Regions from separate parts of the Enterobacter sp. JBIWA008 genome, predicted to be linked through region 3. Evidence: predicted binding sites of a transcription regulator. Region 3 holds the regulator's gene; each other region holds the start of a gene.
What was found. The regulator sigma-54, encoded in region 3, starts transcription at its own class of promoters, with help from an activator protein. The targets are predictions, from matches to a motif close to GTTGGCACANNTTTCGCTNT.
Positions count from the first base shown of each region.

Region 1: a site for sigma-54 is predicted at 1,884-1,903, ahead of hycA (formate hydrogenlyase regulator HycA). Genes of this name have one in related genera too.
Region 2: a site for sigma-54 is predicted at 1,367-1,386, ahead of KGP24_RS06590 (amino acid ABC transporter substrate-binding protein). Genes of this name have one in related genera too.

Region 1 is NZ_CP074149.1:3,801,309-3,804,580, reverse strand. Features, by position in the region: gene hypD (hydrogenase formation protein HypD) at 1-291, opposite strand, end outside; gene KGP24_RS18385 (HypC/HybG/HupF family hydrogenase formation chaperone) at 294-566, opposite strand; gene hypB (hydrogenase nickel incorporation protein HypB) at 557-1,420, opposite strand; gene hypA (hydrogenase maturation nickel metallochaperone HypA) at 1,424-1,774, opposite strand; gene hycA (formate hydrogenlyase regulator HycA) at 1,986-2,450, shown strand; gene KGP24_RS18365 (4Fe-4S dicluster domain-containing protein) at 2,521-3,129, shown strand; gene hycC (formate hydrogenlyase subunit 3) at 3,126-3,272, shown strand, end outside.
Region 2 is NZ_CP074149.1:1,351,894-1,355,165, forward strand. Features, by position in the region: gene KGP24_RS06585 (amino acid ABC transporter permease) at 1-33, opposite strand, end outside; gene KGP24_RS06590 (amino acid ABC transporter substrate-binding protein) at 189-1,094, opposite strand; gene lnt (apolipoprotein N-acyltransferase) at 1,449-2,987, opposite strand; gene corC (CNNM family magnesium/cobalt transport protein CorC) at 2,993-3,272, opposite strand, start outside.
Region 3 is NZ_CP074149.1:4,296,805-4,300,076, forward strand. Features, by position in the region: gene lptA (lipopolysaccharide ABC transporter substrate-binding protein LptA) at 1-300, shown strand, start outside; gene lptB (LPS export ABC transporter ATP-binding protein) at 307-1,032, shown strand; gene rpoN (RNA polymerase factor sigma-54) at 1,080-2,513, shown strand; gene hpf (ribosome hibernation promoting factor) at 2,536-2,823, shown strand; gene ptsN (PTS IIA-like nitrogen regulatory protein PtsN) at 2,906-3,272, shown strand, end outside.

The sequences.
Region 1 (3,272 bases), 500 kb from region 3:
GCCAAAGGTGCAGAAAATGACGTCGGGCTGGCTGGCAATCTCGATACAGCTGTCGATGCGTCCCATCGGCAGCACGCAGACCGGGCAGCCGGGGCCGTGGATAAATTCGATGTTGTCCGGCAGCAGCTGGTCGAGGCCAAATTTGAAGATGGCGTGGGTGTGTCCGCCGCACACCTCCATGATCCGCAGCGGTTTTTCCGCCGTGTATTCCAGCAGCGCCGCGCGCGTTTTCAGATGCCCGATAAGCTGCAGCACCTGCTCGGGCGCGCGGTATTCATCAACGTAACGCATGATTACCGCTCCTCGCCGTACAGCAGCGCGCCCACGTCCGGCTCCACGTCGAACATGTTCTGCAAGGCATCCAGCGTGTCGCGGGCTTCCGCTTCGTTAATCACGCTCATGGCGAACCCCACGTGGACCAGCACCCACTGGCCGAGACGCGAGGCGCCGCTTTCATCGCTGCTGCCCACCAGCGTCAGGTCGACGTCGCGCAGGATACCGCAAACCTCGACCTTGGCCTGATTACCGTCGATGGAGTGAATCTGTCCCGGTACGCCTATGCACATCGTTCGTTCTCCAGCCAGTGCAGCCAGCTGTCCATGCCGTCACCGCGCGTGGCGGAGACCAGCAGGATCTCAATCTCCGGGTTCACCTCGCGGGCCCAGGACAGGCACTTATCCACGTCGAAGTTCAGGTACGGCAGCAGGTCGACTTTGTTGAGCAGCATGAGGGAGGCGGCGGCAAACATATGTGGGTACTTCAGCGGCTTATCTTCGCCTTCGGTCACCGAAAGCACAGCGACTTTATGCCGTTCACCGAGGTCAAAGCTTGCCGGGCAGACCAGGTTGCCGACGTTTTCAATAAACAGGATGCCGTTATCCGCCAGCGGCAGGCGCGGGGCGGCGTCGGCAATCATCTGCGCATCCAGGTGGCAGCCTTTGCCGGTATTAACCTGAATCGCCGGGGTGCCGGTTTCGCGAATGCGCGCCGCGTCGTTAACGGTTTGCTGGTCGCCTTCTATCACCGCGCAGGAGACGCGCCCGTTCAGGCGTTTGAGCGTTTCCGTTAACAGCGTGGTTTTGCCGGAGCCGGGGCTGGATACGAGATTCAGCACCAGCTGTTCGCGCGTGGCAAAGCGGGCGCGGTTGCGGGCGGCGATCTGGTTATTTTTGTCCAGCACGTTGATCTCCACCTCCAGCATCTGGCGCTGGCTGATGCCCGGCGCGTGGGTACCCGCCTCCCCGTGGCCGTAGTGCAGATCGCCCGCAGCGGAGCGTTGCGGGGCGAAGGTGATACCGGTTAAAGCCGCCGCAGGCCGCGGGGCCGGTGAAAAGGGCGCGGAGCGAAACGCGGAATGGGGGTGATGTTCATCCCCTTCTATATACAGGTTGCCTTCGGCGCAACCGCAGGTGCTACACATACTTTACTCCTTCTCGATTTCGAGGCGTTGGATCTGCATGCCGTCGTCCGCCACGATGCGAAGACCGGTGCTCTGACACTGCGGACAGCGCTGAACCTTTGATGACAGCAGGGTGACGTACTGCTGGCACTGCCCGCACCAGCACTCCGCCTGCTGCTCTTCAATATGGAGCTCGCAGCCTTCCGCCAGCGTGCCGCGACACACCAGCTCAAAACAAAAATGCAGGGCACTGGTCTCGACGCAGGAAAACGCCCCGACCTTCAGCCAGACGCCGGTGACGCGTTTCGCATGGTTTTGCACTGCCTGCTGTTCGATAAGTTCCAGAGCCCGCTGGCAGAGGGTGATTTCGTGCATGACGCCTCCTCAATGAATTGCGCCATTGAATGCAATAACGGTGCCAGCTTGATTTTTGTTAAGGCGTGACGATGTCAACGCTGTCGAAATGACACGTCGACACCGCGGCGTTGACAGCGGTTTTGCAATTAAAACCTTTTAAAATCATAAAGATAAAAACTGGCATGGAATCTGCTTAACAGCCGCTATCTCCATTACACGGATACCTTCTATGACTATTTGGGAAATCAGCGAAAAAGCGGATTACATCGCGCAGCGTCATCAGCAGCTGCAGGACCAGTGGCACCTCTACTGCAACTCTCTGGTTCAGGGCATAACCCTCTCGAAAGCGCGTCTTCACCACGCGATGAGCTGCGCGGCGCAGGGCGACATGCGCTTTGTCCTCTTCGGCCATTTCACGATCAACGTTACCCTGGCGGATAACTTCAACAGCCACACCATTGAGTACCATCTCGAGACAAAAGACGGCGAAAAACAGTGTATTGCGAAGGCGCAGCTGATGGCCGACGGCATGGTGGACGGCCACGTCAGCAACCGCGATCGCCAGCAGGTGCTGGAGCACTATCTGGAAAAAATCGCGCCGGTCTATAACGGCCTGTACGCCGCCGTTGAGCACGATCTTCCGGTCAACCTGAAGCAGCTGATGGATGGAAATGCCTCAGCAAACGTGGCCTGACTACTGTGTGTCGAGAAGTGTCGACAAGACAGTTTTTCGTCAAAAATGACTATCACCAGAGGATGACCCGGTGAACCGTTTTGTAATTGCTGACTCGACGGTCTGTATTGGCTGTCGAACCTGTGAGGCGGCGTGCTCGGAAACGCATCGCCTGCATGGGCTGCAGTCCATGCCGCGCCTGCACGTCATGCGTAATGAAAAAGAGTCTGCCCCGCAGCTCTGCCATCACTGTGAAGACGCCCCCTGCGCGGGTGTCTGCCCTGTGAATGCCATCACCCGTGTGGATGGCGCTGTCCAGCTGAACGAAAGCCTGTGCGTAAGCTGCAAGCTGTGCGGCATTGCCTGCCCGTTCGGCGCGATTGAATTTTCCGGCAGCCGCCCGCTGCACATTCCGGCAAACGCCAACTCGCCAAAAGCCCCGCCCGCGCCGCCGGCTCCGGCACGCGTCAGCACGCTGCTGGACTGGGTGCCCGGCATCCGCGCCGTGGCGGTGAAGTGCGACCTGTGCAGCTTCGACGAGGAGGGCCCGGCCTGCGTGCGCACCTGCCCGACTAAGGCATTGATTCTGGTTAACATTCGCGACATCGCCCGTACCAGCAAGCGTAAACGCGAGCTGACCATCAACAGTGATTTTGGCGACCTTTCTCTGCTACAGGCGCTTAACGAGGGGGCGAAATGAACGCGGCGATGATGATTACCAGCGCGGTAGCCTGTTTTGCTGCCGCCGCTGTTCTGGCGCTTATCTTCTCATTCCATAAAACTCTCAGCGGCGCGATCGCCGGGATCGGCGGGGCGGTCGCTAGCCTGATGACGCTGGCGGCA
Region 2 (3,272 bases), 1.9 Mb from region 3:
CAGAAATATGCCCCAGTTCCAGTCTATTGACATAATAAACTCCAGAAAAAAAAGGGTAGCAGCGCTACCCTCGAAGATTGGTGAGAAGCTCATTTTTAGCGCTGAGTGGGGAACGACCACTCAACGTGTAGTCTGTCCATGCTTCCCGACAATCGAGAGGGCAGGAGATCCCGCCCCTGTAGTTCTAATTAGTTAAGAGCCTTGTCATTTGGAGATTTGAACAGCGCTTTCATGTCGTCAGACAGTTCAAAATTCATGTTCAGGTTTTTTGGTGGAATCGGGTTCTTGAACCACTTGTCGAACCATTTTTCCGCTTCGCCGGAGGTCTGTACCTGAGCGATGGTGTCATCGATCAGCTTTTTGAACTGTGGATCGTCTTTACGCAGCATACAGCCATAGGCTTCTTTCGACTGCGCGGTACCGACGATATCCCAGTTGTCTGGTTTTTTCGCTTTCGCACGCTCGCCCGCCAGCAGGGCGTCATCCATCATAAACGCGACGGCACGACCGCTTTCCAGGGTACGGAAGGAGTCGCCATGGTCTTTCGCGCTGATGATGCGCATATCCATTTTCTTCTCGTCATTCAGCTTGTGCAGCAGCACTTCTGAAGTGGTACCGGAGGTCACAACAACCGCTTTGCCTTTCAGGTCAGCGAAGTCTTTGATCTCACCGCCTTTCTTCGTCAACAGACGGGTGCCCACGACAAAGATGGTGTCCGAGAAGGCAGCCTGTTTTTGACGCTCGAGGTTGTTGGTGGTGGAGCCACACTCGAAGTCGAAGGTGCCGTTTTGCAGCAGTGGAATACGGTTTTGTGAAGTGATAGGGATCAGCTTCACCTGCAGGTCAGGTTTGTTCAGCTTTTTCTTCACGGCTTCAACGATAGCGTTGGAGTAATCCTGTGAATAGCCCACGACTTTTTGCGTGTTGTCGTAGTAAGAGAACGGGACAGAAGATTCACGGTGGCCGACCACGATGACGCCGTTTTTGGCAATCTTGTCGAGAGTGCTGCCTGCTGCAGGCGCATCTTCAGCGTGAACCACGCCAGCAGACATTCCCATAACCAGCATTGCTGTGGCCAGTTTACGTAATTGCATACCCAACTCCTTTTTTATCAGCGCCAGCGACGCATTGATACCCATTGTGATGTTGTTATATCTCGCGCAATGCGAGTGCAGTGTTATGCAAGCTTGTTAACATTTAGTCTGGCTTAATGTAAAGATTTTGCTGCGTTATTGTTTATTTTTGCGAAGCGCGCCGCACCATTCAGAGGCAAATATCTCCCGTTGCACCGTTTCGGTGCTGCCGGCGATCTACGCTGGTGCGACTAAGTTGCACATGAAGCCAAACTGCGTTTACCTGAATAAACAAAGCAATAGGCGTGCCAGAATTGAAATTTTGAGGGAACTGCCGGGTGGCGGCTACGCCTTACCCGGCAACAGAAGGGAAGGTTATTTACGTCGCTGACGCAGGCTCATCAGCACCGCGCCAAAGCCGAACAGCACGGTCATTATCCACAGCGGCCAGTTGCCGGTACGGGCGTATGGCGTCAGCCCCGTGGTTGGCGTGACTTTTGTGGTCAGCACTTCCCGGGTGAACTGCGGGATCATGGCCTGGATTTCACCCTGCGGTCCAATCACAGCGGTGATGCCGTTGTTGGTGCTACGCAGCAGCGGACGCGCCAGCTCCAGGGAGCGCATACGTGCCATCTGGAAGTGCTGCCACGGGCCGATTGACTTACCAAACCAGGCATCGTTTGAGATGGTCAGCAGATAGTCAGTATCCGGGCGGAAGTTATCGCGCACCTGCTCGCCGAGAATGATTTCGTAGCAGATGGCCGCCGTCAGGGCAAATCCGTGCGCGTGCAGCTGAGGCTGTAAGTACGGGCCGCGGCTGAAAGAGGACATCGGCAGGTCAAAGAATGGTGCCAGCGGACGCAGAATCGACTCCAGCGGGACAAATTCACCAAACGGCACCAGGTGGTTCTTGTTGTACCGGTCAGTAGAGTGGTAGCTGTACTCGCTATTTTTCCCGAGCGTAATGATGCTGTTGTAGGTGTCGTAGCGGTTCTGCTGATTCAGACGCGCATCGACAATCCCGGTGATTAGCGTGCTGCCGCGCGCCATCAGCAGGTCGTTCATCATGTTGAGGAACGGCTGCTGGTTAATTTCAAGATCGGGGATCGCAGATTCCGGCCAGATAATCAGCTGTGATTTACCCATTACCTCTTCGGTGGCGTTGGCGTAGATCTTCAGCGTATTCAGCAGCTCTTTCTCATCCCACTTCATAGACTGCGGAATATTCCCCTGCACCATGGAAACCTGCATGGCGCGCTCAGGCTCAGGCGTGAACCAGTGGATATAACGCAGCGGAAAGGGAAGGGCGAACAGCACCAGCGCCACTGCCAGCGGCCTCCAGCCGCGCGAGACGAGCGCCAGGACCAGCAGTCCGCTCACCACCATCAGCAGGAAGTTGATGGCCTCAACGCCCATTACCGGCGCCAGGCCTTTCAGCGGACCGTCAATCTGACTGTAGCCGAACTGCAGCCACGGGAAGCCGGTGAGTACCCAGCCGCGCAGGAACTCGGTTACCTGCCAGACCGCCGGCGCGGCAACGGCGACGCGCAGCCAGGTGGTTTTTGGCCACAGGCGAGAAAGGATGCCGGCGAACAGACCGGTATAGAGCGAGAGATACGCGGCGAGCAATACCACCAGGAAGACGTTTACCGGGCCAGGCATACCGCCAAACTGGGCGATGCTGACATAGACCCAGTTGATACCTGAGCCAAACAGCCCCAGCCCCCAGAAGTAACCGATGGCAGCGGCCTGTACCGGACGACGATTCAGGGTCAGGCCCTGAAGCCCCATCAGGGAGAGGATGGCCGCGGGCCAGATATCGTAAGGTGAGAAAGCCAGCGTACCGCTGGCTCCAAGTAACAGCGCCAGCAGCAAACGGACGCGCTGGCGTTCAAGCAGTGGGGCAAATGCCATTTACATTAATCTTCCAGTTTTGGCACCGGTGAGTCGTCCGGCGTTCTGACGTGAACCTGTATAATACGTCGGCTGTCGGCCATTGCCACTTTGAACTGGTAACCGTCGATGTCAACGGTCTCACCGCGCGCCGGGAGGTGGCCAAAGGCCTGCATCACCAGCCCGCCAATGGTATCGACCTCTTCATCGCTGAAGTGGGTACCGAAGGCGTCGTTGAAGTCCTCAATGGAGGCCAGCGCGCGCACGGTCCAGGTGTGGCGGCTAAGCTGACGGAAGTCGATATCT
Region 3 (3,272 bases):
ATCGATGGCTATGGTAATCCGGCGACCTTCTATCAAATGCAGGACAACGGCAAGCCGGTGAAAGGCCGCGCCACGCACATGCATTATGAGCTGGCGAAGGACCTGGTCATCCTGACCGGAAACGCGTATCTGGAACAGTTGGATAGCAACATTACCGGCGACCAGATTACCTATCTGGTGAAAGAGCAAAAAATGCAGGCCTCCAGCGAGAAAGGCAAACGCGTCACGACCGTACTGGTTCCGTCGCAGCTGCAGGACAAAGGCAAAGGCCAGGCCCCGGCACAGAAGAAGAGTAACTAATTCGTTATGGCAACATTAACTGCAAAGAATCTCGCTAAGGCCTATAAGGGCCGCCGTGTCGTAGAAGATGTCAGTCTGACCGTCAACTCCGGCGAAATTGTAGGGCTGCTTGGCCCTAACGGTGCGGGTAAAACCACCACCTTCTACATGGTCGTTGGCATTGTGCCGCGCGATGCCGGCAACATTATCATTGATGATGAAGATATTAGCCTTCTGCCTCTGCACGCGCGCGCGCGTCGCGGGATCGGCTATCTGCCGCAGGAAGCCTCCATTTTCCGTCGTCTCAGCGTTTACGACAACCTGATGGCGGTCCTGCAAATTCGTAACGATCTGACCAGCGAACAGCGTCAGGATCGTGCCAACGAGCTGATGGAAGAGTTCCACATTGAGCATCTGCGCGACAGCCTTGGTCAGGCACTCTCCGGGGGTGAACGCCGTCGCGTTGAGATTGCGCGTGCGCTGGCCGCAAACCCGAAATTTATCCTTCTGGATGAACCGTTTGCTGGCGTTGACCCGATCTCGGTTATCGACATTAAACGTATCATTGAGCACCTGCGTGACAGCGGTCTTGGCGTACTGATCACCGACCATAACGTCCGTGAAACGCTGGCCGTATGTGAACGCGCGTATATTGTGAGCCAGGGCAATCTGATCGCCCACGGTACGCCGCAGCAGATCCTCGAAGACGATCATGTTAAGCGCGTCTATCTTGGGGAAGACTTCCGACTCTGATAGGGTAGAGGTAACGTAACGCCGAACCGGAGAAAAATGCTCTGAACATGAAGCAAGGTTTGCAATTAAGGCTCAGCCAACAACTGGCGATGACGCCGCAGCTACAGCAGGCAATTCGCCTGTTGCAACTGTCCACGTTAGAACTTCAGCAGGAGCTCCAGCAGGCGCTGGACAGCAACCCCCTGCTGGAACAAACCGATCTTCATGACGAGGTAGATACCCAGCAATCTCAGGATACAGAAGCGCTCGACACCGCGGATGCACTCGAACAAAAAGAGATGCCCGACGAGCTACCGCTGGATGCAAGCTGGGATGAAATTTACACCGCCGGAACCCCTTCCGGTACGCGTGCAGACTACCAGGATGATGAGCTACCGGTCTATCAGGGCGAAACCACCCAGTCGCTGCAGGATTACCTGATGTGGCAGGTGGAGCTGACTCCCTTCTCCGATACCGACCGCGCGATTGCCACGTCAATTGTCGATGCCGTTGACGACACCGGCTATTTGACCGTCACGCTGGACGATATTCTGGAAAGCATGGGCGACGACGAGATTGAGCTTGAGGAAGTTGAAGCCGTACTGAAGCGCATCCAGCGTTTCGATCCGATAGGCGTGGCCGCAAAAGATCTGCGTGACTGCCTGCTGATCCAGCTTTCTCAATTCAGCAAAGAGACGCCATGGCTCGACGAGGCGCGCTTAATCATCAGCGATCATCTGGATCTGTTGGCCAACCACGATTTCCGCTCCCTGATGCGCGTCACGCGCCTGAAAGAAGAGGTGCTGAAAGAAGCGGTGAATCTGATCCAGTCGCTCGATCCGCGCCCGGGACAGTCGATCCAGACCAGCGAGCCCGAATACGTCATTCCGGACGTACTGGTCAGAAAACATAATGACCGCTGGGTCGTTGAACTGAACTCAGACAGCATCCCTCGCCTGCAAATCAATCAGCAGTATGCCTCCATGTGCACCAGCGCGCGTAACGACTCCGACAATCAATATATTCGTAGCAATCTTCAGGAAGCGCGATGGCTGATCAAAAGTCTGGAGAGCCGAAATGATACGCTGCTACGCGTCAGCCGCTGTATTGTCGAACAGCAGCAGGCTTTCTTTGAGCAGGGCGAAGAGTATATGAAACCGATGGTGCTGGCGGATATCGCCCAGGCCGTCGAAATGCATGAATCAACCATTTCCCGTGTCACCACGCAGAAGTATCTGCACAGTCCACGCGGTATTTTTGAGCTTAAGTATTTTTTCTCCAGCCATGTGAATACCGAGGGCGGCGGTGAAGCGTCGTCAACGGCCATTCGTGCCCTGGTGAAGAAGTTGATCGCCGCGGAGAACCCCGCGAAGCCACTAAGCGACAGTAAGTTAACCACCATGCTGTCCGATCAGGGTATTATGGTGGCACGACGTACTGTTGCGAAGTATCGAGAGTCTTTATCCATTCCGCCGTCCAACCAGCGTAAACAGCTGGTCTGACACAACCGATAAGGAAGACACTATGCAGCTCAACATCACTGGACAAAACGTCGAAATTACTGAGGCTTTACGCGACTTCGTGAACGCGAAGTTTGCAAAACTCGAGCAGTATTTCGAAAGGATCAATCAGGTCTATATTGTGTTGAAAGTGGAGAAAGTGACTCATATCTCGGATGCCACCCTGCATGTTAACGGGGGTGAACTGCATGCCAGTGCGGAAGGGCAAGACATGTACGCGGCTATCGACGGCTTAATTGATAAGCTTGCACGACAGCTCAATAAACATAAAGATAAACTGAAACAACACTAATTGTCCGGGCAGTTAACGGGTGCAGGAAGGCCTGTTGTGAAACACAACAGGCCATTTGTACAGTTAGCGCTTAGGTGAAATTATGATGAACAACGATTCCGCTCTTCAACTGAGCAATGTCCTTAACCAGGAATGTACCCGCAGTGCGGTTCACTGCCAGAGCAAAAAACGTGCGCTGGAGATCATCAGTGAACTGGCTGCAAAACAGCTGGGTCTGCCGCCGCAGGTGGTGTTCGAAGCGATTCTGACCCGTGAAAAAATGGGCAGTACCGGTATCGGCAACGGCATCGCGATCCCGCACGGCAAACTGGAAGAGGATACCCTGCGTGCCGTGGGTGTGTTTGTGCAGCTTGAAACACCCATCGCTTTTGATGCCATTGATAACCAGCCCGTCGATCTCCTCTTCGCGCTGCTGGTACCTGCCGATCAGACGAAAACCCATCTGCATA